DNA from 3 places in the Methylicorpusculum oleiharenae genome. Region 3 is predicted to be linked to each of the others. Evidence: riboswitches for the same ligand, from Rfam matches in the RefSeq annotation. Region 3 holds a riboswitch; each other region holds the start of a gene.
The links. Region 3 has a riboswitch for cyclic di-GMP ahead of GO003_RS05835 (M12 family metallo-peptidase). Riboswitches for the same ligand answer to the same signal wherever they lie in the genome.

Region 1: linked by a shared signal. The riboswitch ahead of GO003_RS09655 (hypothetical protein) and the one ahead of GO003_RS05835 (M12 family metallo-peptidase) in region 3 are both predicted to bind cyclic di-GMP.
Region 2: linked by a shared signal. The riboswitch ahead of GO003_RS19315 (VPLPA-CTERM sorting domain-containing protein) and the one ahead of GO003_RS05835 (M12 family metallo-peptidase) in region 3 are both predicted to bind cyclic di-GMP.

What each region holds. Positions count from the first base shown of each region.
Region 1 covers NZ_WUTY02000001.1:2,096,729-2,107,780, forward strand. The annotation lists gene pgaB (poly-beta-1,6-N-acetyl-D-glucosamine N-deacetylase PgaB) at 1-1,543, opposite strand, end outside; gene pgaA (poly-beta-1,6 N-acetyl-D-glucosamine export porin PgaA) at 1,546-4,083, opposite strand; gene GO003_RS09635 (hypothetical protein) at 4,373-4,540, shown strand; gene soxB (thiosulfohydrolase SoxB) at 4,537-6,198, shown strand; gene phoB (phosphate regulon transcriptional regulator PhoB) at 6,689-7,381, shown strand; gene phoR (phosphate regulon sensor histidine kinase PhoR) at 7,386-8,672, shown strand; cyclic di-GMP riboswitch class I at 9,108-9,196, shown strand; gene GO003_RS09655 (hypothetical protein) at 9,164-9,715, shown strand; gene GO003_RS09660 (DUF502 domain-containing protein) at 10,151-10,741, shown strand; gene GO003_RS09665 (alanine/glycine:cation symporter family protein) at 10,741-11,052, shown strand, end outside.
Region 2 covers NZ_WUTY02000001.1:4,310,832-4,321,883, reverse strand. The annotation lists gene GO003_RS19345 (copper-translocating P-type ATPase) at 1-355, opposite strand, end outside; gene GO003_RS19340 (DUF302 domain-containing protein) at 498-884, opposite strand; gene GO003_RS19335 (hypothetical protein) at 905-1,156, opposite strand; gene GO003_RS19330 (hypothetical protein) at 1,523-1,753, opposite strand; gene GO003_RS19325 (dihydrodipicolinate synthase family protein) at 1,961-2,797, shown strand; gene GO003_RS19320 (DUF2024 family protein) at 3,038-3,166, shown strand; gene GO003_RS19315 (VPLPA-CTERM sorting domain-containing protein) at 3,382-4,320, opposite strand; cyclic di-GMP riboswitch class I at 4,416-4,503, opposite strand; gene GO003_RS19310 (tetratricopeptide repeat protein) at 4,956-7,343, opposite strand; gene GO003_RS19305 (hypothetical protein) at 8,526-10,616, opposite strand.
Region 3 covers NZ_WUTY02000001.1:1,239,234-1,250,285, forward strand. The annotation lists gene GO003_RS05795 (ABC transporter ATP-binding protein) at 1-84, opposite strand, end outside; gene GO003_RS05800 (MlaE family ABC transporter permease) at 81-1,205, opposite strand; gene GO003_RS05805 (cold-shock protein) at 1,563-1,775, shown strand; gene GO003_RS05810 (MFS transporter) at 2,083-3,771, shown strand; gene hxlAB (bifunctional 3-hexulose-6-phosphate synthase/6-phospho-3-hexuloisomerase) at 3,878-5,053, shown strand; gene GO003_RS05820 (Tim44 domain-containing protein) at 5,541-6,509, shown strand; gene GO003_RS05825 (response regulator transcription factor) at 6,641-7,354, shown strand; gene GO003_RS05830 (YdgH/BhsA/McbA family protein) at 7,398-7,994, opposite strand; cyclic di-GMP riboswitch class I at 8,515-8,600, shown strand; gene GO003_RS05835 (M12 family metallo-peptidase) at 8,680-10,947, shown strand; gene GO003_RS05840 (PEP-CTERM sorting domain-containing protein) at 11,015-11,052, opposite strand, start outside.

The DNA.
Region 1 (11,052 bases), 860 kb from region 3:
GAAGGGATTGGGCAAACCATTCTGAGCTTTCAGGATTCATAACCACTTTGGCGTAAAGATTTCGTGCAGTTTTAATGTTGGGATGAAAAAATCTCACTTTATCGGCAAGAAATCCGGTGAAGGTTGTCAGGGTTTTTATTTTTTCATCGGTTATGGCATTCGCAGGAATGCTCATTTTGTAGCTTAAAGCAGATGGACTTGCGTCCTCGTAATCCGTCAAAAAAGCATCGTCGTGAAATAAAATGCCAGAAAACTCTGTATGCTTTGCCAGGTCTTCATAAAGGTCGCCTATCCATTGCCGTGCCTTATTATTAAAGGGTGAGAGGCGTTTGTAATTATTTTGGCTGGGTACCGGCTGTCCATTTTTCATCTCGTATACCCACCAATCCGATGGCGCTGCTGTCACAAACGATAATACCGGCATCCAGGCGTAAACAGACACACCGGTTATTTTTCGTAATTGCCACGCGACAAAATTAAACAAATCAGCACGCAATGGCATGTGCCGATTTGGAAAATACACCGCATCGGCATTGCCATCGCCATTGGGGTCAGAAAATGCCTGAAGGTAGACCGTATTGATGCCCGTTGTTTTGACTCTATCAAGCAAAAGATTCAGGTTGCGCAACGTTTGCTCAGAATTCGGGTCATGGATGTAATCCATGTCTATTTGGGCCACTCTGATAGGTATGCGCTTTGGGGTAAACTTTAAAATAGCTTCGAATTCATCAATATCCATAGCATTACCGACTAAATGGCGTTTGATCACTAAGGCTTCTGTCAGTTTGTTTTGACCCTCATCCAAGGTTAAGGACACTGATAATCCTTGTAATTGCGCAAGCTGAAGTGTTTCGACGCTATAGGAGCCATAAGGCCAGTTTATGATTCTGGGCTTTAATTTAAGATGTTGTTCTATGCGTTTTACACTATGTTCCAAATCTTGCGTAATGCGGCTCGCAAAGACCTCGTCCGATTCATAGTGCTGCTTAGAATTGTCATACATTCGTGTAGTTGCAGCGGGTTGCAAGCTACCTTGGGGATTGCCGGGAATCCCTTTGTGAAGATCATGGCTATGAGTTGCTATTTCAATCAATCCTGAGACATGCATCTCTTCGATTTGACTCCATGTTAAAAAGTCATTTCTAGGTCTTAAATCTGTTCCGTACTTGACCGATTCACGAGGACCCGTGTCAATCCAGCTGGTAACAATGCTGAAAACCGCAGGAAAACCAAAAGACTTAAGTAAAGGAAAGACGATTTTATATGAATTGGCGTGGCCGTCATCAAAGGTCAGCAACACTGCATTATCGGGTAACGGAGTCTTTTTGAGCTGCGCGTTTATCAGGGTTTGAAGACTGACAGGGTGAAAGTTATTTTTTTTCAGCCAAGAGAACTGTTCAATCAGACGGTCTTTGCTGATGGTCAATGGTTCGCCATTCCCTTCCTCCTGAACATCATGATAACTGAGCGCCATAAATGATTTATCTGTTGCGGCAGTGTTTTGTGCGATAAACAGGATCAGCAAAAAAATAACCTGCTTCATGATTAAAAGCGCAGATTAAGATTCATATACATGTACCAGCTATCGGTCAGATTGCCGTCATAGTAGTGATAGCCGCGGATGCCGCCATAAGAGATTTCGAAACGATTGGCGGTTTTCCAGCGATGTTCGTATTGGATGTTGCCGACAGGTTTAATTTGGGAGTGATCATTCCATTCGTTTAAGTCTCTATTTTTAGTAGCATATTCTTGCCAGTAGCCGCCAATTGATACTGCAACACGTTGATTAAATGCCGTATCATAATGACGGTAAGTCAAAAAATCGTTGTCCAGGGTGATCGATATCGAAGCATCTTGTGCAGGGTTAAAATAATACCCATTGAAATCGTCCCTATGCGTAACATTACTGCGTGTATTGGTTGAGTATCCCGCATTCATATAAGTTGCCATTTTGTAAATGGGACCGCTTATCCAGCGTTCGTAATAAGTTCCGTCAATGCCGAATCGGTTATTGTTGTCGCTGAAATTAAGATAATTAAAAGTGAAGTCGAATTGTCTGGACTCATGAACCCGGTAAGTGAGTCTGGTTTGTGCCGATTTGGCCGTGGTGGCTCTTTTTTCGTCGGCGAGTGCCGTCAGGGCGCGCAGGGATATTCGATTATTTTTACTGTCAAGATAAGTAGAAACACGCCAATGATCGTCAATATCGTAAGCCAACCCCAAGCCTACCCCGACCGCTTCTCTGGCAAAGTTGTCGTAATGGACTTCGGCGCTTGCCAGCACATTATTGGCAGCGTACTCCATTCCGAGTCCATATGTTCGCAAATAACCTCGGCCTTCAGGTTCAGGGAATAAGCCCATTTTCCAACCTTGGTGGATGAAGGCGCGGTAGTTGTAATTTATTGGGCTGGAAAACAGATAGGAGTCCACACTGACATCCTCCGTGCCCACATTCGGGTTGCCTATGCCGTCTTGTTGATTGTTGCTCAGGCCACCGCCTGTAAATACTTTTAATTCCCGGTCATTATGGATTCTCCATAACCGCATTTGCCGTTGAATGCCGGTATCATCGGAAAAATCTTTGTAAAGTTTATGCGTTTGTTTCTCTTCTGCCGGATAGGCGCGCAATTCATGATTTACTTCAGCCTGACCAATCTGAAGGCCCAAATGATCTGGCGATTCAATCAGTGCATTTTCAATTTGCTGCCGGGCTTTGCGTGGCCAGCCCCGGTAGTAATAAATCTCGGCTAATTTGCTTTCTATGTCGGGGTTGTACGGCGATTTTTGACGAAGACTTTCCATTCTGGTTTGTCCTTCTTCAAGTCTGTCGGCATAAGCTCTCATTATCGCCGCCGTCAGTTCCGTGGCTGTTTTTACCGGATTGAGTGTGCTTTGCAACTGGCCTTGTGCATCTTTCGATTGAATGGTATCCGGTTGTTCGGCATCTAACTGATCGGCCAGATGGATGGCCTTGTTTATTTGTTCTGACTCCAGATAGGCATAGACCAACGATGAGCGCGCATTAAAGTGCTGCGGGGATTCGGCGATAACGGAAAGATAAAGATCGCGCGCATTTTCTGGTTGCTGCAAATATAAATAGGCATCGGCTGCAGCAGTTCGACTGTAAGAGGGTATTTCTATTCCTTGAGAATGGAGTTCTTCGTATAACTTGATGACAGCCTGCATTTTTTTGCGATTTCTTAAAGCAAGCATTAAATCGAATGATGCCCGATTCTGCCAGCTTTGCGGATCGGTCAGGCTGAGTTTATCGATCGAATTCAGGTTCGAATATACGGCATCAATGGCTTTATCCATCTCCGGATAGCGGTTAGGATCGGCTGTTGCAATGCGCTCGCTTTTTCTTATCAGGAATGCGGCATAATCCCAATTGATTTCAGCCCATTCCTCATCAGAAAAAACTGAACGATGCTGTTTCGCCATCGAAAGCGCTGCTTCGTATTCACCTGACGATCTTAGTGCAAAAACAAGCCCTATCCATGCGCCGGAATGATCGGTTTGTTGGGCTAAAACTTTTTGATACTGTTTTATGGCATTAGCAAAATCCTTTTGGTATTCATAGGCGTAAGCCAATGCGAGTGAGGGTTCAATGTGTTGCGTGTAAGCCGCTGTCAGTTCAGTAAAATAGGCAATAGCGCGTTCGTATTCGCCGCTATCCAGAATAACAAGTCCAATCCCCAGTTTGGGTTCGAAACGGGCGGGCGATTTTTCAAGTGCCAATCGATACAGACTTTCCGATTGAATAAAATCACCGGTATTTCTGGCGGCTTTGGCAATGGCTTCAAGGACGTAGACAGGAGCCTGCTTTAAGTTCAGTTGTCGGCTTTGCTTGATAACAGCTTCGCTTTGGTCCGTCCAGGACAGGATTTGAATATAATCGTAAAGATAGCGAAGTGTTTCAGGGTGTTGGGTTTTGAGTTGATTCAATTGCCCTAATGCCCACTGAGTGTTACCGGACCGTGCTGCAGTAAGTGCGTCTTGATAGCGTTGCTCTTCGTCACTTGGCTGTCCAATAGCAATTGCCGAAGGCAAGCAGAAAACAGCCAAGAACAGGTAAGGTTTCATGAGGAATGTGGTTGCGAAGTAATAATGGACGGGAAACCTAGCTTTTGTTAGAGCTATTCAAGCAAAGCCGGAACAAGTTATTGTTGAAAAATATTATATTGAGGCCTTTCAGCACGGAACTTAACAGTTTTAAGAAGCTGAATTAACTCGGGTTTAATCCCCTGTTCTACACCAACCAAGGCAGGAAAATTTACAAATTGCAAAAATTCATACAATAGTTTGAATCTAATCACAATTGTAGACTAGTTTTTGTGATAGCAAATAAATACTAAAAAATGCCGAAATACAGATGAATACACGATTAGAAATGATCTCTATTGAGGAAATAGAGCTAGTTATTAAGCCTCGTTATAGCTTAATGCTTGTCTTGATATATCAGGCTGTCAAAGCGATTGAAAAGACGTATTTGATTAACAAAAAAATCCATTATCAAGGCATTGATATTTTTACCTCATGAATCGCAGAGATTTTATCCAAACGCTCGCTACGGCCGTGATGGTTTCGGGCTGTGCGGGACGGCAACTGTTGCAGTCTTCCAAAATGGATGGATTTTATAAACAACCGTCTTTTGGTAAATGTTCCTTACTTCACATCACCGATTGTCACGCGCAGTTGATGCCGGTTTATTACCGTGAGCCGGATGTCAATTTGGGTCTGGGGGACGATATGGGTAAACCGCCTCATCTGGCAGGGCAAGCCTTGCTGGATCATTATGGTTTTAAGCCGAATTCAATAGAGGCCCATGCTTTTACGCACCTTGATTTTGTCGAAGCTGCACGTGTTTATGGGAAAGTCGGGGGGTTTGCTCATCTGGCTGCGCTGGTTAAAAAAATAACAGCAGAGCGCGGCGCTGAAAATACGCTGTTATTAGACGGAGGCGACAGTTGGCAGGGTTCGGCAACGGCTCTTTGGACACAGGGCCAGGACATGGTTGCTGCGGCCAATTTATTGGGTGTCGACATTATGACAGGGCATTGGGAGTTTACTTATGGCTCCGTCCAGGTCATGGAGAATTTAAAATCATTCAACGGGGAATTTGTTGCTCAGAATATCGCGTTGACCGATGAGGCTCAGTTTGAGCGGGATTCAGAAATTGCCGGCGTTTTTAAGCCTTATATCATTAAACAACTGGGCCATGCCCGCATTGCGGTTATCGGTCAGGCTTTTCCTTACACGGCGATAGCCAATCCCAAGCGCTTTGTGCCTGATTGGCAGTTTGGGATTGAAGAAAAGAATCTGCAGGTTACTATCGATGAAATCAAGCGGCTTAAAGCGGCCGATGTGATTGTGTTGCTGTCTCATAACGGTTTGGATGTGGATGTGAAGTTGGCCTCCCAGGTTTCCGGGCTGGATTTTGTTTTGGGGGGACATACGCACGATGCCTTGCCAAAACCGTTTTTAGTCAAAAATCGGGGGGGCCAAACCTGGGTCACTAATGCGGGCAGTCATGGCAAGTTTCTAGCGGTGCTGGATTTGGATATTGTTAATGGCCGGCTACGCGATTTTCGTTACCGTTTATTGCCGGTTTTTGCCAATTTGCTCCCGTCTGATCCGGACATGCAAGTTTTAATCAATTCGATCAGGGCGCCCTATCTGACCAAGCTGCAAACACCTGTGGCGGTGGCAGACCGGCTGCTGTTCAGGCGGGATAATTTTCACGGCTCTTTCGATCAACTGATATTGGATGCATTGATGACGGTCCATGACGCTGAAATCGCTTTTTCTCCGGGCTTTCGCTGGGGCCATACTTTGCTGCCTGGAGATCAAATTACCTTTGAAGATATCATGAACCATACCGCCATCACCTATCCTGAAACCTTTGTAAGAAGGCTTAAGGGGTATGAAATAAAAAGCATTCTGGAGGATGTGGCGGATAATTTGTTTAATAAGGATCCTTATTACCGGCAGGGCGGCGATATGGTCCGGGTTGGCGGAATGACGTTTCGAAGCAATCCGTATGCCGATATTGGCGGGCGGATTTCCGGGCTTGCCTTGACCGGCAGTGCGTTGCTGCAAGCGGATAAAACCTACAAAGTAGCCGGATGGGCCGGCGTGGGCGAGCCGTTATCAGGTGAGCCGGTATGGGATGCTGTCGTTAAGTATTTAAAAAGGTGATAGTGGATTTAGGCCATCATGAAGCTATTGCCGGCCAATCTTAAATCGGCAAATAGCGATGCAGATTGATGATGGATATTATGGCGCCCAGCATGTCCGATTATTTAAGGGAGATGACATAAAGCGCTTTCTGAATTGGTTTGTAGCGCTGGATGTGGGTGACGCTGTATAAATTCATTTTCTTTTGGCAGGACCTGTGTGCAAGGATGCATAAAACTTTGTTTTGGTCTTTATCTGCTCGGCTTTAGTTTTTCTTAATTGCCGCTCCTCTCGGCGATGATTACTTCCGTGCCCGTTCGTTATCTAGTCAAGCAAAGTAAATACTGATTTTTTTAAGCTCCTTTAGTCGATGAAATTACCTTTTGAGCTATCACTCTGCAAGGAACTGGGCAGATAGTTTTTAGTGAAGTGAGTGTGGTAATGAGCCTTGTCATAAAAATGTAATACACTAACTGTTAAAATCAAGCATTAAAGTGAAAGTTGTGTATTTATGACTAGAATATCGGTTCTTGTTGTTGAAGATGAAGATGCTATCAGGGATATGTTGGTCATGGTATTGGAGCAGGCTGGATTTAATGCAACAGGAATCTGTGATGCCGAGCAGGCCAACAAATCATTAAGTGATCATCAACCTGATCTGATCGTGCTGGATTGGATGTTGCCCGGTATATCCGGGGTCGAATGGGCCCGGCGCTTAAAAAAAGATCAGTTTTGCCGGGAGATCCCCATTATTTTGCTGACTGCCCGGGGCGAGGAAGAGGATAAGGTACGAGGATTGGAAATAGGTGCTGATGATTACATGACCAAACCCTTTTCGCCTAAAGAATTGGTCGCCAGGATTCGCGCAGTGCTTAGAAGAGCCGGTAAAATTCAGGATTTAGCCCAGATTACCTTGGGCGATATTATTTTGGATACCGAACAACATCGCCTTACTCTGGGCGATAAGCAATTGGAAGTCAGTCCAACTGAATTTCGTCTCATGCAATTTTTTATGACTCATCCGGATAAAGTCTATAGCCGGACGCAATTGCTTGATCAAGTCTGGGGAAGAAGCGTTTATATCGAAGAGCGAACGGTGGATGTCCACATCCGGAGATTAAGAAAGATATTGGCAGAATACGGTCGTGAGGATTTAGTCCAGACAGTTCGTGGTTTTGGTTACCGGTTTTCATTAATAGACTGACTTTATGACGCTATGGCATAAAGAAGTTCTGATGCTAATCACCTTGTTGGTGCTTATAGGGATTTTAGGCGTTTTTACAGGGCACTTCATTCTTCTTTATCTAATCGCTATCAGCCTTCTGCTTTTGCGCCAGTATGTTCAGATTTATCGTTTTGAAAAATGGATCAAATTTGGTGGAGCAGAAAAATATTCGGATATCAACGGGATTTGGGCGGGTATCTATTATCATGTTTACAAGCTCAGAAAAAGTCAAAAAAAGCGTAAAAAAAAGCTGACCAAAATGATTGATCAGTTTCGTAAATCGACTGAAGCCTTGCCCGATGCGGCCGTCGTGTTAGGCTGCCATGATGAAATTGAATGGGCAAATAAATCAGCCATGAAAGTGCTTGGTTTACAAAGAGCCGATAAAGGACAGCGAATAATTAATTTATTCCGTCATCCTGATTTTCTCAGTTACTTGCAGCTGGGGAATTTTGATAATGCCATCATCATTCCCTCGCCCATAGACAGCGGTATCATTCTATCGGTTAGAGTTGTCGCCTATGGTGCCGGGTTGCGGCTATTGCTGGCTCAGGATGTTACGCAATTAAAAAAGATGGAAAGTATGCGCAAGGATTTTGTCGCAAACGTATCACACGAACTGAGAACTCCGCTGACGGTGCTTAAAGGCTATCTGGAGACATTAAAGGACATGGATGATCAGGATTCTCCATTGCTCACCAATTCGTTGCGCCAGATGCAAAGCCAAACAGAAAGAATGGAGCATTTGGTTGATGATTTACTGCTGTTGACTCGACTGGAAACGCAAAGAAAAAAAACAGTATGTGTTGATGTATGCGGGCTCTTGACAGCCATTTGCAATGAGGATGGGAATCTTAAAAGCGCGTCAGAAAGAATACAGTTGTTATTAGAGACACCGAAAGGGCTTATTGGTGTTCAAGAAGACTTACGAAGCGCATTCAGTAATCTCCTCATCAATGCATTGAAATATTCACCCGAAGAATCATTGGTAAGCGTTCGCTGGTATATGGACGGCGATGGGGTCAGACTTGATGTGACCGATCATGGCGAGGGCGTTGCTCCGTTTGAGATTCCAAGGATTACTGAGCGTTTTTATCGTGTTGATGTTAAGAGAAAGCGAAAATTAAGCGGCACCGGTTTGGGTCTGGCGATCGTAAAACATGTGTTGCTCAATCACAATGCACGGCTTGAAATAGTCAGTGAACTGGGTAAAGGCAGTTGTTTTAGCTGCATCTTTCCCGAAAGCATTATCTGTTATGAGCAGGAGTGATTTTAAAAAGTTAAATTGTTTACAGTATTTATGCGTAGCACTTAAGTACAATTTTAATAAGTTGTTTTTAAGGTAATAATGTAGCTGTAAATATAAATTAACTTAAATCCCCTCATATTTTAATCAAAATAATAAAAGTAGCTTATCAGGCTAATGTTAAAAAGTTTGTAATTGATCAAGATTTAAACGTTTGACTTTGTCTTAATAGTTGCAATAAAAACATAAGTTTACGCCTTTGATTGGTGGATTAGTTCGGTCAATTTTGAACAATTGAGTAATTTTTTTATGTTCAATCGCTTGGTATTTTATTAAGGTGTATTTAATACAAGCAAGGGATAATGCCAAATGTGAAGGATCATATTTGGATTATAGGTCATACATTTTTTAACTCAAGTGTATGACCCAATTTTAAACAAAGGGATTCTTTAGTAATCGTATAAGTCAGGCTAAACCTATCGTGAGGTAGGGACGGAAAGCCAAGAGTCTGAATAATGTTTTTCTGTTCAGACAGTCTGGTTGCACTTTTCAAAATGGGTGTAATTATGTTTCTTAAAAAATCTCTTAGTGTTTTATTTTTAATGGTGGTGACCAGTTTAGCTTCGGCGAATTCGGTGCCAACAAATTGGTTTGCTACAGATAATAGCAGTTTACTGTTTTCAAGCTCCTCAACCTCAGTCCAATTAGGCATTTTTGATGGCGTTACCGATAACTTAGTGACTACGGTAACACTTGCTCCTTATGTTCCTGCAACCCTGGATTGGGATAGTTCTTTGTTAAGTGGAGTTGCTAGTAATTTTAAAGTTGCTTCTTATTTTAACAACGTTTGGAATGCTCCTAGTTTGGTTTTGACACCATTTGGTTTAATTGACACATACGTTTTGAATTTTGGTGGTTTCGGTCCAAATTCACAATTTGTGTTAGCGCATGATATTCAGCCAGTACCATTACCTTCTGCTGTTTGGATGTTCGGCGCTGGTTTAGTAGGTCTATTATCAAGTGTTGGACGCAAAAAACGCATTTCAGCTAACGTTGTGACAGCGTAATAGTTGTATTCAGTTTAGAGGGGGGCGCTTGCGCCCCTTTTTTTTGTTTAATTTTTAGTTTTACGATTGATTTGCTGATTTTTATTTCTCAATCCAGATCGAACTCGCACGCTATTTTATCGGCTTCAAACTCACCGAAATACCCCGCATAAATATCCGCTTGTACTTGCCTCAAAAAACGCTATAGCTTATCCTCGCCTAACCAGATTTGAGTGCTGAGTTTAATGGGCGTGCTCCAAATTCAGTGCTTACTGAAAACCCGAAAATTTAAATACGTAATATGTATAGCTGAACGCCCTGTGTGTAAACTTTAGTTTGTTCCTAATCGAATGGCTTTATCATGGGTAACCATTCCGATATTTCGAGTCAGTCAATATTATGTCAACAATTAGCTATATTGACTTTTTTAACGTCTAATTTAATGAGAAAAGTCATATGAATGTTTCTTTAAAGAAAATATTTAATAATTTTCTAATAGGTATTTTTGCCGTTATCCCCATCGTTATTGTGCTGCAGATTGTCATTTTTGTGAAAGACAGGGTGGCTGATCTTTTCGGGCTGGTCTACGGTTATGCCGATAGTTATCTGTATACATCCGTGGTTTTTGCTGTCAGTTTTTTATTGTTGGTGCTAATTGGCCATAAAATAGTCAAAGAAGGTAAGTTTTGGGCTATTGCCGCTTTTGATTTCATCATTGACAGGATTCCGCTTTTAAACAGCATCTATCGCGTCACTAAAAAAGTGATCAATATGTTTTCTTCTCATGATAGAAAAGATGCGCGGGAGGTGGTGTATGTGGAATACCCAAAAGAAGGACTGTGGGTGCCTTCCTATGTGACCAACAAATTTGAAGATAGGTATATTTTGTTTATTCCTACCTCACCCAATCCCACCTCCGGTTTTACCGTTATCGTTAATAAGTCAAAAGTGATTAAATCAGAGATGAATGTAGAGCAGGCTACCAGTTTTATAGTCAGTGTCGGGGTTGATTATGACAAGATATCTGAAGTGAATAATTTATCCTGATGAATGTCTTTCATGATTGGCTTAATCAACTCAGTGTTTTTGTTTGGGGGCCTGCTACGATGGCTCTTTTGCTGGGTATGGGTGTTTACCTGACATTGGGGCTTAAAGCCTTTACCTGGCTGAACACCCCGCATGCGTTCGTTTCGCTTTGGAGAGGAAGAAAATCCGAGCAGGAAGGTGATATCACGCCTTATCAAGCCCTCATGACGGCTTTATCCGCCACCATAGGCACAGGAAACATCGCGGGTGTTGCAACCGCTATCTACATGGGTGGTCCTGGTGCAGTTTTCTGGATGTGGATGACCGCTTTG
Region 2 (11,052 bases), 3.1 Mb from region 3:
CTGCGCTGCTATATATATAGGCGGTGCTGATGGCGACGGCGACCAGTGTCATCATGCCGGCCTGGCGAGATTTCAGTTCCTTGAATAACCCTTTCAGGAACGGCCAGCCGCCATACCAAAACACCGCCGAGGCAAAGCCAAACAACAGGTAAAGATCGCCGGAAAAACTAATGGCATCCCGCAGTCCCACCAGCTTTTGCAGCATAGGTGACAGCAGCAAAATTGGCAGGGTCAGGGCCAGCGATATCCAGAAGCGTTTCTGGAAATCGGCCGCCATGTGCGCATGGTGATCGCCTCCTGCATGCGACATTTTAGTTTCTGGATTATCTTCAGTAACGTGATCATGATGCTGCATAGCGATCTCCTGGCTTTATTTAGGATTGCTTCCAAACCCTGATTTACCGCCCTCCACAATACTTTGAGCGGGTTTTGATACGACTTTCTGCCGGCAATAGTGATTAGGATCCAAACCCGCAGAACATTAAAGACTGAGCCGATCAGGCCAACGCAGCCTGGTTCATGATTTTAACGATAGTGTCTTCCACTTCCTGAGCCACTTCTGCCAGTTGGGGCGTGTTGAACATCGCCAGAAGCGTGGTTGGCTTCAATGTTGCCATTACCGTTTTGCCGTCCTCCTCGTAAATGGAAATCCGGCATGGCAGTGCGGTGGAGACACTCATGTTTTCATCGAGCACCTTCTTTGCTTGTTGAGGTTGGCACACCTCAAAAATCTGGCATTCGCGGGTGAACTCCACGCCTTTCTTGGTCATGGTGTCTTTTAGGTTATGAACCTGCATGACGCCAAAATGGTTCGCCTGAACGGCGGCCTGTAAGGCATTCGCAGTGTCACTCACTGATTTATTCGTCGTTAATTTGATTAGCATAGCGGTTCTCCTTTCATGGTTTACAGTTCACGTATCAGTAATGCCGCGGCCCGACTTATTTTTTGGACCGTTTGAGGATAACGACGACCAGCAGGATTGCCAGCAATACGCCAATCACCGACCAAAGCCACATTCCGCCGGCCATGGCCCTCTCTGTAACCGTCATCCTGTATTCTTCGTGAAACCTCTTTGATTGTATTGTGACCTTCTACATATTTCGCCTTTGCTTCAGTGGAAAGAAGATTAACGAGAGGCGGCTCTTGGTCAGCCATGCTCACGCTCAGCTGATTCGCATCCTTACTCTCAGTTGGCGGCGTCGTTATACGGAAACAGAGCCAGTTGCGTGCCGTTCTTGTCAAGCACGTGGTTGAAATAAGCGACGCAGTTGTCTCACTGGAGTGCCGCAGGGTCTGCACCCGATCATCAACATTCTTGCGAAAACGGGATCGGCCAACCCACGCTCGATTTGACCACTCTAATTTCCACTCAACCTGTTCCAGGCCGCGGTTTTTCAACAGCTCGTCGAACAAACGTACAGGGCACGTTTCTTCAGCTAAATGGACGCAGGAAATTTGGTCTTCTACTGAAATTGAATGCGCTCTATCGGGAACGACATCCCCTGCGCCTTTAATGCCCCTCTATTCGTAACGGGCAAATTTACAGATAGAGCAAAGCATCGATGTCATGCGATCCAGTGTTTTAGGATCATCAATTAGTTCGACATAATGACGATAAAACCCCTCCGGGTTGGTGAGAGGCATTCGCAATCTGAATGGATTGCTTTGGAATTTCTCCAAGGTAATCCGATTTTTAGACACGTCGTGTTCGGTTTCAAGTAAGTCACCCCCTGATATAGGTAAATAACTCATGGTTTTCAAAATTGTCACCGCGTTTCTGGACGCCGGCATCTGGAAACACGGCAAGACATTGGGTTTGAGTCATGGAGGATAGTCTTTTAAAGAAGTGATTTAGATGCCTTTCCGTTAGTACGGTGTCAATCGAATTATTTTCGATTCCTTTGAGGGTGTCTGTTCGATAACACACATAAAATCCGGTCTTGACCAAGCTACTTCCAGATTGAATCAGCACGCGTTGCTTCAAAACTACTAGGGCAATTAATTGATCGTCTTATCCAGGATGGCTCTCATGCAATTGCTCCACTGGGCAGCACTGGCGAGAGTGCGTACCTAACCGATGAGGAATGGAATACGGTGGCGGAGGCCTCGGTAAAACAAGTCGCGAAACGAGTACCGACAGTGGTTGGGATATCCGATCTGACTACTCAAAACGCAGTGCGCCGAGCAAAGTTTGCCGAAAAAGTGGGTGCAGACGCGGTAATGGTTTTACCTATTTCTTATTGGAAACTGACGGAACGGGAAATTTTTCAGCATTACGCTACAATCAGCGAGGCTATCGGCATTCCCGTGATGCTCTATAACAACCCGGCTACCAGCGGTCTGGATTTGTCTCCCGAGTTAATCGTGCACATCATCAAGGAGATTGATAACGTGACCATGGTTAAGGAAAGTTCTGGCGATATTCAACGCATGCATCGAATCTCCCAGCTTTCCAATGAAGAAATCCCCTTCTATAACGGTAGTAATCCCTTGGCATTGGAAGCTTTTGCCGCAGGCGCTGCCGGTTGGTGCACGGCTGCGCCCAACCTGATTCCTGCCTGGCCGTTGAAGCTGTATGAGGCGAGCCTGGCGGGTGATTTAAAGCAGGCGCGCGAAGTATTTTACAAACAGCTCCCATTGCTGCAATTTATTCTTAAGGGTGGTTTACCTACGACGATCAAAGCCGGCCTGCAATTGCGCGGATTTGACGCAGGTGTTCCGCGCAAACCGTTACTCCCACTGGATTCAGCCGGTCAAGATGAATTGGCTGCATTGATCAAACAATTAAATGGCTAAAACTTACGCCAAGGACGCTGGTCCTTGGCGAATTTTTTGAGGATACCCCAGCTGTGGATTAACAAAAGAACCGCAAACCCATCGTGATAACGAAAAAATCTGTCAGGTACATGACGGATAATGCTTAGTTGTTAAGCTCTGCTAGTTACCGCTGCTATCCTCCTATACTTTAAATACTTAATTAAATAAATAGATGGAACTCACTTTTCCAAGGGCAACCCGTTTTAATAGGAAATATCGATGTCTATTTCACACGTATTTGATACTTATGCAAAAACAGCTCAGGGTAGAATTATGCGCTTTGATGTTGTGCTGGATAAAAAAATTTCAACGAATAAGGTTAGCGATCAGTTATCTCAATTTACCTAGATGGTGCAAAGTTTTACGATCAAGAATAATTGAACAGTAGCAACTCGCTTTGTATTGTCATTAAAGTGAGTTCCTGATTTAAAGCAGTAAAAGCCATCCTTGGCTTGCCGGTTTTGAGGTTCTGATTGGCCTGTGACTTAAACAGGCTTTAAGAACCGCTGAGATAATGTCCTGCGGTCCGGCAGATGAACTGCTCATTTTGGAACGGGTGTAATTTAAGCTGTTTTTTCTTTTTTACGGCCAAATGACATCAAGCCTACCAGACCACTGCCCATCAGCCAGACGGCAGCTGGGATTGGGACAGCTGAAGTGGTTATTTCCAGTTTATAGTCAGCGACGTTTGCATTCCAGCGGCCTACGCCTGCTCCACCGATGTATACAGAATACTCTTGTCCTGCAACTGCCTTGAACGTCAAGCCATTCAAGCCATCTACAGTTGCGTCGTGGATCAAATAGGTTAACCCTTGGGTGCCAAATGGATCATTGGCATCATAGGGTTTTGGTGCGGGGTTGCCACCTGAAAGACACCCTGGGCAGTTCCACGAGCCATGGTGACTGTAATCACCAGTGTTCTTATCCATGCCAGTAAACACAGTGATACCGAAGTTTTGGATATCAAAGCCTGTTCCAGTGACTACTGAGGGTTTGAGCGTTATGAACATGGTTTCTTCGGCTTTGATCAAACCGATATCGGTTTGATGCTTCCAGCCGGTAGGTCCGTTTACTGTAGGGTTGCCGTTGCCATCTATTCCTGCATCTTGCCATGCTCCTGCGCCGGTATCAATTTCTGCATCACTGATTGACGAGCCGTATCGAGTTAGAGCGTCGGCTTTGGAGATTTCCAAAGAACTGCCTGCATGATGCAATTCGGCGGCCCAGTTCAAATGAGCTTTGCCGGAGTAGTTGAATGGCAGATTGCTGGAAATACCAGTGCCGGTGCCTACCCATCCTGTTACGTTAGGATAATTGGCATTTTGAAAGCCATATACAAAACCGTCTGTACCAGATATACGATTTGGTATTCCGTTACTATCAACGCCAGTTCGTATTTCTGTGTTGTACATCGTATGCGCAGATGCGCTTGATATTGAACCGATTGTTAAGGCTGAACCTGCAATTGCCATAGATACAGCTTTTGCTAATTTAGTTGTCATCACTTTTAGAACCCTCATGGTTTATTTGCTAATAAAAGAAGTGATGTCTGCCGGCCTCATTAAAACGCAAAGCTAAGCAGACCTCCTTTTTAAAAGGAGGCGACCCGGCTATCTTGAAGTCAATTGATTCAAGACCCATAGGCTTTCCGGCCCTGTCTCGCAACAGGTGTGGCGATCTACTGATATCATCGATTAAGTCAGTATGACTTTCATAAAGGCAATTAACGAGCCAATAATTATCAAATAAGCGGATGTGGATTTTATTTTTTTGATGAGAGAATAAGCAATTGATTATATTGAAATTAAAATAACCATTTGATAGAGAAGTGACGTTTTTAAAGCCGATTTATTGATTGAGGCTTCTGAACATTTTATTTGGGAAAAGAGAAAACTCAATAATGTGTCATATGACGCAGACACATACAAAAATTGTGGGATATGACCTGAAATTTTTCGATTTCGGTTTATTGCTAAAACCAAGTTGACGGGAAGCTACTGAATAATGCAGCTTTCTTGTAACAGAATAAGCCCTGAGATTTAACGCGTGTTGTGAGGCAAACAGAGCTAACTTTAAAACCGTTGAATCTATCACTCGCATCAATGGCGGTGATAGATTCAACCCACTATATTAAGGATTATGAACCTGTTTTCAGTTTTTCAAGTTCTGTTTTTGCCTTATCTGCATCATCAAAAGCCGTGTTAAGGGAAAGTGCTTTTTCAAATGCTTGTTTAGCGTCTTCATTACGCCCTTTTTTCAGATAGATCATACCCAGATGGTAATGAAGGTCGGGAATTCTCGCCTCTTTCGCAACGGCTTTTTCTAATGCGGCCACTGCATCATCTGTCTGATCATTCAGATAACTCAACCAGCCAAAGGTATCCAAGAATGACGGGAAATCTGAGTTTTTAAAGGTTTGCGCTAACGATAATCCCCGTTTAATATTTTCTTCACCACCTTTGTTGGCCAGTAATGCGGCTAAATTATTGGTTGCCAGCTGATGCTCAGGCTTAAGTGTGAGCACTTTTTCATACGTAGCCATTGCGGCATCGGTATTTTTGGTGATTTCATTAATCGCTGCAAATTCCATTAATAGCTGAACGCTATCGGGTAAGACGCCCAATCCTTTTTGATAAACGTTAAGTGCTTTATCGGTTTGTTCCTGTCTTAAGTAAACAGAAGCCAAATCGCGATAGCCTTGTTCAAACTTAGGATAAAGTTCTACCACTTTGGAATAAAGCTTCTCACCTTCGACAAATTTGTTTTGTTTGAGATATATTTCGCCACGCATGGACAGGAAAGCACCGTTTTCGGGTTGTTTGGCTAATATCTCATCCAGCGTTTTTTCAGCTTGTTTAATGTCTTTTTGTGCCAGGTAACTGTTAACCAATCCGCTGACAGCGTCGATAGCAAAGGGTTTGATTTCCAATACTTTTTTGAATTCATCCGCTGCTTCTTTTGTTTTTCCTTGAGCTAAATTGACTTGGGCTATTTTATAATGGGCCAATTCTTTATTATCGCTAAGGTCGAGCAATGAATGGGCTGCGGCTTCAGCTTTAGGCCAGTCTTTACGTTGCCCGTATAAGTCGACCAGCATAACGACAGTCTCGACATCTTTTTCATTATTGGTTTGCGTTTTTTCCAACAGTGCTAATGCCGCGTCAGCCTGATTTTGTCTTACCATCAATCTGGCCAAGTCACGTGACGCAATCAGATTCTTGGGATTGATAGCCAGGATTTTCTCAAGAGATTCACGGGCCAAATCGATTTTTCCGTTTTGTAGATGGGTGCTTGCCAGCAATAGCAGGGCTTTTTCGGATTCCGGTTCATCACGCAATACGGTTCTTAAATCGGCCGTGGCGGCGTCAAAGCTCTTCTCGTTAAGAAAGATGCCCGCCCTCATCAAAAGCGCATTACTGTTTTTCTGATCGGCTTTGATAACTTCTTCAAGAATCCCACGGGCTTTTTCCATGTCTTTGTCACTGATTGCAATGGCGGCCAATCGAGTTTGTGCTTCAAGTCCGTGTTTACCGCCGGGATCATCAGCAACGATGGTATTCAGAACTTCTTTGATACGGTCCGGTTGATCCTGATAGATTCTGAGTAAGGCAAAACGCAGGCTAAAGTTTTTTGGGTTTTCCTTGATTAGGGCCTGCAATTTGGTTTCAGCTATGTCTTTGCTTCTTTGTGAGATCAAAAAATCGACCAAAGCTAACTTGGGGCCATCAGCTTCTGGCAGTTTAGTTATTAAATTGTTTAATACCTGTTCAGCCTCATCAATACGTTTATCGGATGCATAAAACTTGGCTAACCCATAATTCAAATTTTCATTTTCCGGAAATTGCATTGCCAAGGCTTTCATCTCGGCTTCAACCTGATCTTTTTTGCCTTGAGCAGAAAGAATATTGATTTTTACCAACGCAAGATTAATCGCATCAGGATGGACTTTTAAAGCCGATTCTACTAACTGCAATGCCTCATCAATTTTTTTCTCGTCACCCAGAATTTTCACCATTAATAAGGTTGCGTCTTGTTGGCCCGGTTCGAGTGCCAAGACTTTTTCAAAAAGCGCCTTCGCTTGGGTCGGGTCTTCTTTACGTAGGAATATCGCGCCTTTTAATGCCAGAGCATCGATATTTTCAGGAGCTTTTGCCAGGACTAAATCCGCTTTTTCTTCCGCTTTCTCTACGTTGCCGCTGATTAAAAATAATTTACCCAGTTTAACTTGAGCATCGAAACGGTCCGGTTGGCCTTCGACAACGGCGGATAATAAACCGAATACTTTTTGCCAATTTTGGCTTTTTTCTTCGACTTGAGCCAAAAGAAAATTAGCATCCATGTTTTTGGGGTTGATTTGCAGAACATTTTTTAGCTCTACACGGGCTTTCTCAAGATTGTTCTGATCGTAAAAGGACTGGGCTTTTTCAAGATACTTTTGCTCGCGCTCTTGTGAGCTGCCGCAGGCCGTCAGCAGTGCGAGCGTGATAACCAGCAGTAACCGGTGGATAAATTGTACAGCTATCATTTGGGAGGTCCCTATGTTTTATGAAAGTAGTGGTTTAAATAGTTTGTCATGCAGGCCGGAAGAGACGTTAGCCAAAATGCTGAATATCAGAATAGAAGTTATCGTGACACTTTTTTCAGGTTAGAGATAAAGTGCAGGGTTTCTGGGAATCATTAATGCCAAATATTAAAATAGCCCCAACTCTATTTGCAAATTAATCATTAACTAAACGATATCACTCTTCCAAAGCAAACTTAATGCAATAAAGGTCATGATCCATGTTCTGGAAATTCAAATGTATATCCTAGTATTCTCCAAAAGGAGAGGTTAAAGAGCGCGTGTAGGCAAGGTGAGCGCCTTCTTTCTCTGGCTTCAGAACGTTTATTTCCAAGTGATCCGTTCAATTATTTGCTGTAAACAAGGTGGCCAATGTTGCTAATCTGATAGGGTTTTATCCTAAAATCCGTTGTTAGTCTACGAAAAACCAAGATAGACTCAAAAGAAATCAGGGTGTTGTATTGATTCAGTTATTCATACTGTGAGTGACGGCCTACAGATTGACATCTCTTTGAAAATTTTTGTATTTTTTGTGAATTTTGGGGGATGAAATGATTCTTTCCAGATTTAAAAATTAAGAGATATTCTAGTTCATCAAAGTGACAGTTGATAGGTGATTTATTTCTTTCATACTGAAAATCGTTCGACTTTCTTAATGGTGCAGGATGAGCCTTGAGGATCGTTCTGAACACGTTCTGTGCGGTTTGGAGGCAGCTTTAATGCTATCGACATCCTTGCCAAACTCATCTTGCCTCCTTCTTTTGGAGCCACATTGGTAATTGCTGCCGTTTTTCGATCAGATAGGTGTATAGCATTTAATAGCCGTGATTAGTTAGTTTCGGAACATAATTACTGCAGGTGTCTGGGAAATACACCGCTATGGACCAGGCCGATTATTACATAGAGCACCAATCGCAGTAAGTGCCATTGGCGTATTGTGTGAGTCAATAATATTACCTGATTAGCAAGCTGTTTCAGCTAAATCAATAAGAGCCCGTCATGCCCGTCCGGAAACGGGCATCCAGTGCCATGTAGGGTAAGCTTCGAGCTATCCAGATGGTCTGGATTTCGGCAATCACTGCCGAAATGACGCGGTCGGCTAGGGGAAAAGAGTTAGAACCGAAACATTTTTATAATCAGGAAAAATTATGAGGCAATATCGACTATCAGTGAGTTGGCTTCCGACTTTAAGTTTCTGGCTTTTCTCAGCATGGGATTCCGAATGGTTGGGACTTGTAACAGTGCCGCTGTCGCTTCCAGTCTATAGGCAGCTTCCAATTTTTTTACCGCTTCAGGATAAGGTAATATTTGTCCTTCAGTCAGCACCTCTATCGCGTCTTCGGTATCAGCCATCGCGAGCTTGACCATTTCTCTTCCGTTTGCGGCATCCAGCTTCATGGCTTGATCCAGCAAATGATTGGAGTTTCGAATATTTTCCAGAGCATTGATGCTTCTAAGGAAGAGAGCAACTGCCACTACCTGCGATGAGCCTATCTTGACTTGGCGATCTTTACGAGAAGAGGTGAGGTGTCCGGGTGAGTTATTAAATGCCTCTGTGTTGTAATAGGCAACCGCTTCTTCTATCGTACTGACGCTGTTATTGTGAAAGAAGGGCGCTGTGTCAGCCGCTTCGACCAGAGTGGGGGTGTTAAAACGTCCTTCACCATAATTGCAAGGCGCATCTTCCTCCTGTTGCGAGCGTAAAAGGCTGCTGCAATCACCGTGAGGATCTGTCCCGAAGCCGCCGTCCATCGGTGTGTCCGGATCCAGCAGAACTGCGGCCTGATCCATCATCATTTCTATCCCGGTATCACGGGTTGGATTACCATTTGTCGTGGAACTGATTGCGCCCGCATTGGAGTGGCATCCGTTACAGTTAGCTGACTTTCCGAAAACCGGTTTTCCTGACGAGTCAACCGGATTTTCTTTAGTGTCGAATAAAACTTTTCCTCGCTGCACTATTTCTGATTTGAAGGTCATTTTGCTCAAATTTAAGTCTTCACTGCGGCCTAACGACAGCATATAAAGCTCAATTGCAGTTAATTCAGCGTCGGTAGGCAAGCGGAAATCTTTACCCGGCTGTCTGTTTAACGTTTTTGGAAAATGCTGAACCACTGCCCCGATGGTAAATTCACGCAACGAACCGTTGCCCACTGATCCATCACCTGACCAACCCAAGGCATGTTCAAATTCTTCATCTTGCGGGAATTCTCCTTTATTGGCGACCAATTCTGTCGTGATGCTGGTCGACAGTGCCAGCAAATGAGGGACACTTCGCATGACGCCGGGCTTGTCAAATCCATCGATGTTGCTCAGCACCAAGCCCATTTCCCGCATCAGTCTGGGTTTTTCCAAGTCCTTGAGAGCAGGTCTGGTCTCGGCAACAAATAAAGGATCATTTTTAGGCAGCTTGGCAATGTATTTGGGATCAATGGTATGGTTGTTATCCAGTCTATGGCAGGTAACGCAAGTGCGGCCGTTACCGTTGAAGGTTTCATTGATAAATAATCTGCGTCCTTCGGCGATTTCTGCACCGAGTACGCTGGTCAGGTTGGTTTGTTTGTGATTTGCTGCCTGTGCGGATTTGGGTAATAAAAATTCAAAAGGTATTTTTGAATAAGGTTTTGAAATGACTTCACCCACTTGAGTCAAAGTCCATAGCTTGTCTGAATAATACAAGCGTTGTAATGCACCAGGTGCTCCGCTGATGACAATCGATTGATCCGGCCTTATGCCAGCGGGTGTGATGGCCAGCATATCTATTTTAAAGTTTTGCAGTTCATCTTTTTTTAATTGAGTAATCAGCTCGGCAGAGTTGTCTTTGTGGTTCAGTTCCCCAATCCGGTAATAGCCGTCAGCCGGTTCGGGTTTTACTGTCTGTTGATCGCCTTCTTTGTTATCCACTAGCCATAAGTCATAGCGTTTGTTGTCGAGCCCTTTTACCTGGACTGATATATCGCCTTTCATAAGATCCAGCTTGAATAGTCCCCGAGCCAAAGTCGGCGTTTCAGAAAAAATGCGAGAATAAGCTAAGGGAATTTTTAGCGTTGTAGGGCTGCCGCCACTCGCTTCATAATTGCTTTTCCAGTTGCTGTATATCGTGCTCAATGCGTCTTTATTGCCGTGGCCCAGTAACGGTTCATTGCTAAATTCAGTTGAAGATTGTAAAGAGAAAAATGCGGTTATACCGATGATCGTCATAACGCCTGTTAGCGTGTAAGCTCTTTTTTTATTCATGCTTTAAAATTATGGGCTAGAAGTCAAAGTAAGGAGGCTCAATAATCGAGGGATGTTCAGCGCAATCAACAAGCCTTCGTTCACACGTATAACGGAGTGTGTTTAAAATTCTGTAACTATTCAGAGCGAAGCACAAAAGTCCCTCTCCAGCCGGAGAGGGCAGGGTGATGGGCGTTAAAAATAAGGAAAAAATTCTTCATTTTATTCCCTCATCCCAGCCTTTTCTTGGGGGGGGGCAAGTCTGTCGCGCTGAATAGTTACAAAATTCTTTGAAATAACTCTTAGCAATATTGTGGCCATTATGTAAACAATGAAATATAAAACAAAGACTTATTGATTTAAATATAAGGTTTTTCAGTGTTTTTTGATAGGGAGGGATAAGCGTTATTCTCGCAACAGGGCATATGACACAGAGCGTTGTGTTATTTAACCTGTT
Region 3 (11,052 bases):
CGTGAAGCTGATATCGCGATGGATGATTTTTTTGCCAAATTGTGTCCACACGTTTTCAACAACGATGGCGGGTATGGCTTTCATGGCATCCCTACTTTCATGAAGAGAATGGCAAAGACGGCATCCACCATGATTACGATAGTAATGGCCGCGACGACGGAGTTTGTCGTTTCGTTGCCTAAGCTCTCGGTATTGGGTTTAATCATAAAGCCAAAGTGGCAGGCGACCAGCGCAATCAGCACGCCAAACACGGAAGCTTTTAACAGGCCGATGAAAATATTTACCAGTGGAACGGAATTCGGCAGTCGCACAAAAAATTGCTGCATGCTGATATCCAGTTGATGGTTGGCCGATAACATGCCGCCGAGTAATGCGGCAATGTCGGTCCATATCGTCAGCAAAGGCAGCGTAATTAACAAAGCGATCACTTTGGGGAAAATCAATCGGACTGAATGGGAAATACCCATCGCGGAAAGCGCATCCAGTTCTTCGGTTACACGCATGATGCCGATTTGTGCCGTCATGGCAGAACCCGAACGGCCGGCAACGAGAATAGCCGCGAGCAGTGGGCCCAGTTCCCGCAAGATGCTCAAGCCCAGGATGTCGATAATATAGATTTCCGCTCCGAAAGCTTGCAATTGCAGTGCGGATAAATAACTTAAGACAACACCGATTAAAAAACCAACCAATGCCGTAATTCCTAAGGCGCGAACCCCGGCATCAAAAATAGTCATAGAAATTTCAGCCCAGGGTATTTCGCCGGGTTTTCTGAGCAAATACAAAAAATCCAGAACCAGCTGGCCGATAAGGATGACGCCATCGTTTATCTGTCTGAGTGCGCCTCTTATTTGCTCACTCACCATGAGTAATTGGTGGGTCAGGTCTTTTTTCGTTTTGATTCGCTGAATAGGAGGGCATTCCTGCCAGCGTTTGAACAGATTCTGATGATCCGGCTTGAGTTGGGCATGTTCGGGCATCGTCTTGTCCCAAGCCTGCCAAATGACAAAAGCGCCCGCGCTATCCAGTGTTTCTATGTCCGTCAGATGCCAATGGGGGGCTGGTAACTCCTGGCAAGCCTTTAACTCTTTGGCAAGGAAGGGATGATCTTTCAGGCTAAGTAATGTCCAGGCACCGCGCAAACGTACGACACGGACATTTTTTTGTTGTGTGATTTCAATACGTGGCCTGGATACGTTCTCAGCCATTGAGCTTAACCTTAACTTAAAAAGCTTATTCTAACGCTAAGTCATGCCCATAGCGGATTATTTGCAACTTTCGACCTGCAAATTAATGGCAATCCTTCAAATGGGCTGCAGAATCAAACCTACATAAATTTGATCGGAAAGAGCTGTCCATGCTGGAAACGTGGCAGGCCTTAAATAATTATTGACAACACTGATAATAAGCCTACAATGCATTCCAGCTAGAAAATGTACTTTACCTTTGTTTACCGCTCGATGCCTCGTTTGTAGTCTTTCGTCCTGTTCTTCATCAGTAATTTCCAAATTTACCAGCTCTACCGCCTTTTTAAGGCTTTATATTTATTTTTCTCAGGATTTATTATGTCTACAATGACTACCGGCACCGTCAAATGGTTTAACTCTGATAAAGGCTTTGGCTTTATCGAACAGAAGCAAGGCCCTGACGTTTTCGTACATTTTAAAAATATCTTGGATACCAGCGGTTACAGATCGTTGAATGAAGGACAAGCTGTAAAATTCAAGCTTGGCATGGGCGTAAAAGGCCCACAAGCTGAAGAAGTCAGCGTTATCTAAGTTATAAAAGTTTCTGAGGTTTAGAAAAGTCGACTAATCGTTTAAGTTAGTCACTCTCTCTGCCCAGTACAATAAACCGGCACTGTTTTTACAGACTGCCGGTTTTTTTATGTCCGCAAGTTTTTGAAGCGGCAGGGGTTGCCGCCGTCAAGCTGATGCCGCTTTTGCACCAGTGTTTTGTTTCATTAAGCTTAACCTCAAATCTAAAAAAGCTTATCCTAACGCTGCTTTATTACACTGTGTGTGGGTTTACATTTTACAGACTGCCTCATCAGGGGCTATGAAACTTCATTTGAAAGGCAAGCTCATGGCAACACAAAATCAAGATTCATCAAACATCAGCCTGTATAACCGATGGCTAAACTGGCTTGATCGTAATGTTTATGATCTGGGCAGACAGATGCGAATAAGCTATGTTCCGCCTTTGATGGTTTATTTAGCCGCCGGTATTTCCGGATTAACAGGGATAGTCGGGACTTTTTTTGTAAAAGACTATCTTGGTTTGTCGGCCGAGTTTTTGGCGACCCTCAGTTTCTGGGTGATGTTGCCATGGACGCTGAAAATGCCCATGGGACATCTGGTGGATAGATATTGGCGCCATAAGGGGGCTTTTATTTATGTCGGAGCCGGCCTGATCGCCGCCAGCCTGATCATCATGGCGAGTCTGCTGGGTGATAGGGCTTATATGACACGGATCATGCCTGCTGAAACCTGGTATGTATTGGCGACATTGTTGGCGCCAATCGGCTATGTCATTCAGGATACGGTGGCGGATGCCATGACGGTTGAAGCAGTACCCCGAGTGGATGATCAAGGTCAGCCCATTTCCGAATTGCAAATGATGCTGGGGCACACGACCATGCAGACTTTGGGGCGAGTGGCCATTATAGGTGGCAGTTTATTGGTCGCGGGCGCTAATGTAATCGCATTTAATGGCGTTGAGTTATTGACCGAAGCTGAGAAAACAGCGGTTTATCTGTCGGTATACCATTGGGCTTTACTGATTCCGATTGTATCGGTGTTGGGCGTTATTCTGGCAGCCTATCTCAGGTCCCAACAGGAATGGCGATTAGCTGCCCAGGGGTTTGAGCAAGATCATATCGAGCAGTTGTTAGGCCGTGATGACCAGGAACCTGCCTCGATGAACCCTTGGATATTGGGCGGCAGCTTGACATTTGTTCTGTTTGCCTTGGTGATGGGGCTCAGTAATATCCCTTACAAAGAAGAGATCGTCTTTGCGGGTTCGTTAGCTATCGTATTATTTCTGATTAAATATTTGACATTGGAACTGGACGAACACGCGCGAAAAACCCTGTTCGGTACCGCGTTAGTGATTTTTGTTTTCCGTGCCGTTCCAACGACAGGTGCAGGAGAAACCTGGTGGATGATTGATGAACTGGCATTCGATCAACAGTTTCTGGCGCAACTGTCGTTATTGACCAGTTCGCTGACGCTGCTAGGGATGTTTTTATTCAGACGGTTTATGGCCGAACGCCCCATTACCCATATCATTGCTGTATTAACCATAGCGGGTACGGTACTTTACCTGCCTAATATCGGTTTATATTACGGGATACACGAATGGACCGCTGCGCATACCGGCGGTGTTGTCGATGCAAGGTTCATTGCCTTGTTTGATTCGGCGCTGGAATCGCCGCTGGGGCAAGTGTCAATGATTCCAATGCTGGCCTGGATTGCCAGTTCAGCACCCGAAAAAACAAAAGCAACCTATTTTGCCGTCATGGCGGCATTCGTTAATCTTGCGCTATCGTTATCTCAGCTCATCACCAAGTTGCTCAATAAAATCTTTATCATTACCCGAGAAATTAAAGACGCAACGACCGGCGCAATAGAAGTTCCTGCCGATTACAGCCAATTAGGTGAGTTATTATTTACGGTCATGTTTTTGGGGCTGGCCATGCCTTTATTGGCCATCTATATCACCCGGCGCTATTTTCTAAATGAAAAATACGCGACGAAAATAGACGGAAAATGATCAATTAATCTCGTCCGAATTGACATGAGCTCGGCTGCTGAATTAGAGTTCTGTAATCGTGCATTATCGATAAACCATAACAATAAATGAGAGAGGAGTAAGCAGCATGGCATCGCCCTTAATTCAATTAGCATTGGATTCATTGGATTTCGATCAAACCATCAATTTGGCTGAGCAAGCCGCGCCTTATGTTGATATTTTTGAGATCGGAACACCGTGTATCAAATTTAACGGTATAGAAATAGTCAAAGCGCTAAAAGCAAAATTTCCAAACAAACTGCTTCTCGTAGACCTCAAAACAATGGATGCCGGTGAGTACGAAGCAACTCCATTTTATGCGGCCGGAGCCGATATTTGTACAGTGCTGGGTGTCTCGGGCATGGCTACAATCGGCGGCGTGATTAAAGCTGCAAAAGCACATCATGCAGAAGTGCAGGTTGATTTGATCAACGTACCCAACAAAGTCGAATGCGCACGTCAAGCCGCCGAATTAGGCGCGCAAATTATAGGCGTTCATACCGGATTGGATGCACAGGCTGCGGGGCAAACGCCTTTTGCCGATCTTCAGGATATTGCCCGCCTGGGTTTGAATGTAAGAATTTCAGTCGCAGGTGGAATCAATCAGTCAACGGCACAAGAGGTTGCTGACGCCGGTGCGGATATCATCGTTGTTGGTGCGGCGATTTATGGTGCGGCATCGCCGGCATCTGCGGCACGCCTGATTCGCTTAAATGCAGACGGTAAAGCTACGCATCGGCATTTTGTGCTGGATAAAATTGCCTCTGTTTTGGCGACGACTCAAGACGCCTATAATGAGCAACTGACCGATATGCTCGATAGCGCTAGACGCATTTTTATTTCAGGCGCAGGCCGTTCCGGACTGGTTTGCCGCTTCTTCGCTATGCGTCTGGTTCATAGCGGCTACGACGTCAGCGTAGTCGGTGAAGTGGTAACGCCCAGTATTCGTCCGGGTGACTTGTTAATTGTGATTTCAGGTTCGGGCGAAACCGAACAATTGATTGCCTTTACCAAGAAAGCCAAAGAAGTGGGCGCCGATATTGCGTTGATTTCAGCCAAGGATGACTCAACCATTGGCGATTTGGCGACAGCGGTTTTTCAAATCGGCCGTGCCGATCAATACAAAAAAGTGGTCGGAATGCCGATGGGTACAGTATTCGAGCTGTCCACCCTGTGGTTCCTGGAAGCGTTAATTTCGCATATCATCCATGAGAAAGGCATTCCTGAAGAAATCATGAGATCAAGACACGCTAATCTTGAATAATGGTTTGAAGTGGCAAAATTCTCCTGAATCGGGAGAGTTGATATTTTCAAGATATCTTTTCGGCAGGCTGCCGGACACAAGCCATGGATGGCTTTCCTTCCTGAACCGGATATTCGCTTTCTTGCGGACAGATCAATCGCACCACCGAAGCCAAGTTGAAAAATAAAATATCTCCACAGTCGGTTCTATTACTCCTGTCTGGTCGAAAATGAGTTGGCTTGCAACTCAAATCAAATCCAAGGAGAATGAACTGATTGCGTTCTATGCTGTCCTTTGGAAGAAATAATAAAATAGCTTTGGGCAATGTAACTATTCAGCGAGGCCACAAAACAATGTTGATACACCGTGTATGTTGCGGTTGGTGATAGCCAACCCAACACTTCAATGCGATGGCGTTAATTGTTGGGTTGCTAAAAGCAGGCAACCCAACCTACTCTGGATAATAACTGGGAAATAACCTTAACTTAACGAAAAAAGAGATTGAACAATGATAAAAAGATATACCGGCTTATTTGCTACTGTGTTAATCGGTCTTTCATTAAGCTTGGGCGGCATTCAGGATGCTGAGGCCAAACGCTTCGGAGGCGGCAGCTCATTTGGTGGAAAATCGGCTTTCAGCATGCCTTATAAACGTTCTGCAGCGCAGCCTGCAAAATCCCCTTCGCAACAGCAAGCCACTAACCAAAATCAAACAGCTAAACAACAATTGGCCAAACGTGGCGGATTAATGGGAATGCTGGGCGGTCTGGCTTTGGGTGGTTTACTTGGCGCAATGCTGTTTGGCGGTGCATTTGAAGGCATTAACTTTGTCGATATCCTGATGTTTGCAGGTATCGCATTTGTGCTTTACAAGCTCTTTGCTGCCAAAGCGGGTTCGGCCAGAAAGCCGGCCTACAGTTACGAGCGATCCGGGTATGATGAAACAGGTTCAGACAATGCTGCAAACAATACTCAGCCTCAGGCTGCCAGCGGCTCTTCTGCATTTAATACGGATCTTTTATTCAAAAAAGATAAACCCGCAGAATCAGCTAATCCGGTTATGAATTTTCAGCGGGATGCGGATTTTAACAACCCAATTGTTCCTGCCGGATTTAATGAGGCGGATTTTCTTGCAGGCGCCAAAAATGCCTATAAGAGTTTGCAATCAGCTTGGGATCAAAGAGACTTGGCAGAAATTCGCAGTCTAACCACCGACAAGGTATTCGGCGAGATTCAAGATCAATTGAAAGCCAGCAGCGATGAAAATCATACGGAAATATTGAAATTGAATGCCGAGTTGCTTGAAGTAAGAGAAATCGGGCAAGATCTGGAAGCGGTCGTGCTTTTCGATGCGATCATGCGCGAAGATAATGACAGTCAGGCTAATCAAGTCAGGGAAATCTGGCATTTCACCAAAACAAAGAACAGCATTCAGCCAAAATGGTATTTGGATGGTATTCAGCAGTTGGAAGACTGATTCAAAAACTAGCTAAAATGTAGTTATTCTCCTGGTTGATCGAGTGACAGATTACGAACCTGTCACTCCAAAAACGGGCTCCATCTGGGTAAGTTCTTTCGTGTTTGACCCGCATCCCGGCATTCGAAACGATGTACACCACGCTGAAAATTCACAACAGCGCCAAAATTCTTCTGGTAGAAGACCATAAACCTCTGGCGGAGGCCGTTGGCGCTTATCTTGAGAGTGCCGGATTTATCATGGATTATGCTCATGATGGCCTGTGTGCCCTGCATTTGGCGACAACTCAGCGCTACGACGCGATTATCCTTGATATCTCTTTGCCCGGAATTGACGGATTGACGATATGCCTGCGCCTTCGTCAGGACGCGCACTTGTCAACGCCTATTCTTATGCTGACAGCCAGGGACCAATTGCAAGACAAATTGGCCGGTTTTCAGCATGGCGCAGATGATTATCTGATCAAACCATTCGATATGCCCGAACTGGAAGCGCGTATTGTGGCTTTAATTAGGCGCGAGCGGGGGGAGTTGGATGAGGCTGTCTATAAAATCCATGATTTGAGTTTTGATACACGCACCATGCAGGTCATGCGAAACGGGCAGATGATCCATTTGTCACCAACCTGCTTGCGTATTTTACGAATATTGATGCGCGAGTCACCCAATCTGGTTACCCGTGAGCAATTGGAACAAGAGCTTTGGGGCGAGTTGACACCGGACAGCGATACTTTACGCAGTCATTTATACAAGCTGCGTAAAGCGATCGACAAACCTTTTGAGCATCCTTTACTGGAAACTCAGCAAGGATTGGGCTTTAGATTAGTTGCTCCTGAATCGAACTGACCTGAAAAGCTTGTCAACTGTCTGACCATCCTCTTTGGCTATTCTATTGCTCTTTCGGCGCTACAATCTCGCAGCCTTGTCCATAAAAAACCAGCGATTTGATAAAGGGCGTAATGGCAATAGTTAATGACGTTCTGTTTATGAATGCCTTAACATCAACCTCAACAGCCTGATCAAAATGCTTGATCCATTCTTCGGTAATTTTGAGTTGAGCTTCCATTTCACTGAGTGCAAAGGGATCAAAATCGAACTCGGTTTTATCGACCGCCTGCTTCATGGCTTTTAACGCAATCGATTCAATCTGTTTAGCAAAACCATTGAACACTTCCGCGCCTTCTGCCTTTTTGATCCTGTCAATATCGCCGGGTGATGCATAGGTAAGAAATACCCCTTGAACACCTTGCCTATCATTCTTGCAAGCGCCCCCATCCATCATATTGATAAGCCGCAACTCTTTTCCCTCAACAAGCACACTGAAAGGAGGCATTTCTTCGGATTGGGGAATGCTTTGCGCTTTTTCCTCAGGCACGGGTGGTGCAATTTTTGTCTCCTCGGCCGGAAGCGGTTTAACCGGTTCGGTTGAACAGGCCGATATCACTAGCGCTAAAGTTAATAACGTAAAAAGTCTGATTAATGTCATGAGCGTATCTTTTTTAAGTTAGGTGGTTATAAACAGATTATCAGTATTCCATGTTTTTTCTTAAAGGCACTATTCGCGTTATTAGTTGAAAGGTCATCAAAGCCGTCATTCCGGCATCCAGGTCACAAGTATGAAAGTCCAACGCCATCCAACGACAATCCGTGCCGGGGCGACACCCACTATTTACCTGAACTTAGTCATCTTAAAGCCCGATTAAGCTTTTTATAAGTTTAATTTTGTAAGATTTAGCTTACGCACATGTACATATATTTGAGTCAGTGCTTTAAGTCAACAAGGGGAAAATTAATACAGATGAGATTGAGTTTTACTCATTGTCTTCCTGGACAGGCTCAAAAGTGTGCGTTGATTCATTAAATGGACTCTAACTTTATCAAATGAAACCTACTTCTGATTTTCTGCCAACCCCGTCACATCAAACTCAACCGATTTTATTAAACTCTTTCCCCAGCGGATCAAGAAAAGAAAAAAATCCATTCATAAAGATCCGAATAATTAAAGATTCAAATTAGGGCAAAACCATCGAAAGGTGGTGACGCAAAGTTTCCAGTCTAACGGAGTTACTCCTATGATAGTGGGATTGCTAAAATGGCAAAAAAACAATGATTTGGCCATTTTAATTCACATTCATGGAACTCCTTCGGGCAATTTATATAGGAGAAGAGTCATGTACTCATCTAAAAGCCGAAGCAGTGACAAAAACCAAACAAGTTCATTAAGTGTAAGCCAAGATCCGATTCTACATAAAGGAATGAACTTTAATATAAAAATGTCAGCAGTCATGTTTATATCCGCGCTGATTCCATTTACATCTACTTACGCCCAACAAGTGAACAACCCTGTAAAAGCAGGTGTGCAAAATATTCAGAAAAAAGGCCATTTTGCCCCTGAATTGTTTGATGATTTTGGAATCACTCAATCAACAAAAAAAGTGTTGCCTACCAAAGCAATTAAAGGTCGAAACCGCTCAGTAAAAGTAAATACCGATATACTGTGGTCAGATTCTTTAACATTAACGCTGTTCGATGATGTCGTTGTTACAGTGATAAGAGATCGTTTGATTGATAAGGTGAAAGGCAGTACCACCTGGATAGGACATGTAGCGGGTGAGTCCAACAGCGAAGTTTTTTTGACAGTGCGGGGAAGCAATATGTCAGGCACTGTGAGCATCGGGGATGATCTGTATGAAATCAATCTAGGTGCGAATGATCTGCATGAAATCACTAAAGTTGATCCTGCTAGAAATCCTGATCACGGCGATGACGCAAAAGCTGTTGAAGACTTTATTGCGGAGGGCGGTGAGATTGACACCACTGGTTCTAGTGAGCCGGTAGTAGCCAATGCCGAAATTAATGCAGGCACAGTAATTGATGTTATGGTTGTGTATACGCCGCAATCACGGATTAATGCTTACGGGCAAAGCGGTATCGAGGCTAAAATTGTAAACGCAGTTGCCAAAGCCAATCAATCCTATATCAACAGTCAAATCGATATGCAAATTAATCTCGTGCATATGGCTGAAGTTAGCTATGTAGAATCGGGATCAACATCAACAAGCTTATCTGATATCACTGGCACCAGTGACGGCAAGATGGATGCAGTTCATACATTACGTAATCAGTATGGAGCCGACCAGGTTGTTTTGATAACAACAGACACCAGTGCATGTGGAACAGGTTATTTAATGAGTAGCCCCAGTACTTCTTTTGCATCTTATGCATTCAGTGTCGTGCATGATGATTCCAAATACGCTTGTCTTTCCAATCACACATTGGCGCATGAGTTAGGTCATAATCAAGGCAGTCATCATGATCGTGCCAGTGCTACTTCAACACCTGCATACGATTACTCTTACGGCTACCGCTTATGTCAAACCGGTGGATTCAGAACCGTCATGTCATATGATTGCAGCGGCGGAACCCGGGTAGGCTATTTTTCGAATCCTAAAGTGACTTTCAATGGTGAATATACCGGAACGGCTACTGAAGATAACGCTCGTTCAATGACCAATACCAAAGCGATCGTGGCAGCATTCCGAGGGACTGTTGATAAGTCATTGCCTGTTGCTCCAAGTGGTTTGGCGGCTTTGATGTTGTCAGATAAGGAAATTAGCATCAGTTGGGCAGATAATTCTGGTAATGAAACCGGATTCAGATTAGAAAGATCGATGGATGGCGTCAATTGGACCGAATTTGCAGTTGTGGGTGTTAATGTTCGCAGCTTTACTGATGCGGGCCTTGTTGCAAATACGACATATCAATACCGGATAAGAGCCTACAATAGTAACGGTACTTCAAGTTATTCGAATATCGGTAGCGCTACAACCAAAGCTGCAGTCACTCAAACCTGTATTAATAACTCTCCGGCACTAAGCTTGGCGCCTACAGCTATTTACACAATGGCCGGTGCAACCGTTAGTTTTAATATAGCCTTGGCTAATCAGGATTCCTCTGTTTGCGGCGCTACCCTGTTTAATCTTTCCAATAGTGAGGGGGGAGCCATAGGGTCTTATACCCTATCTCCAGGTGCTTCGACTTCTACATCGTGGATGATAAATGCACCAACGATTGATGGTAGTTACACAAAGTCGGTTACTGCATCTGCTGTCTCACACAGTAGCGTAACCAAATCAGCTACCATCATTGTTGACGGTACCGCACCTACCGCACCTGGCAATTTAAAAGTGGCTATAAAAAGAAACTCACAAGTAGCGATTAGCTGGAGCGCTTCTACTGATTCAGGTTCCGGTCTTGATCGGTATGTAGTAAGCCGTAATGGAGTTAGGATTGCCACTCTTACAACCACCAATTATACCGATAAGCCTGGAACAGGTGTGATGACCTATACCGTTGAGGCTTTTGATAAAGTTGGAAATGTTAAAGGAAGCAGCACTTCAATTACAGTGGGGGGCACTGTTGTCAAAGACAGAAAGTAACAAATTTTTAAACGAAAAAAAAAGGGCGCTTATTGCGCCCTTTTTTGTTTCGATCAAAATTTAGATTTTAAGCGGCTTTGCCTTTCATTCTAGAAGCGCCGAAAC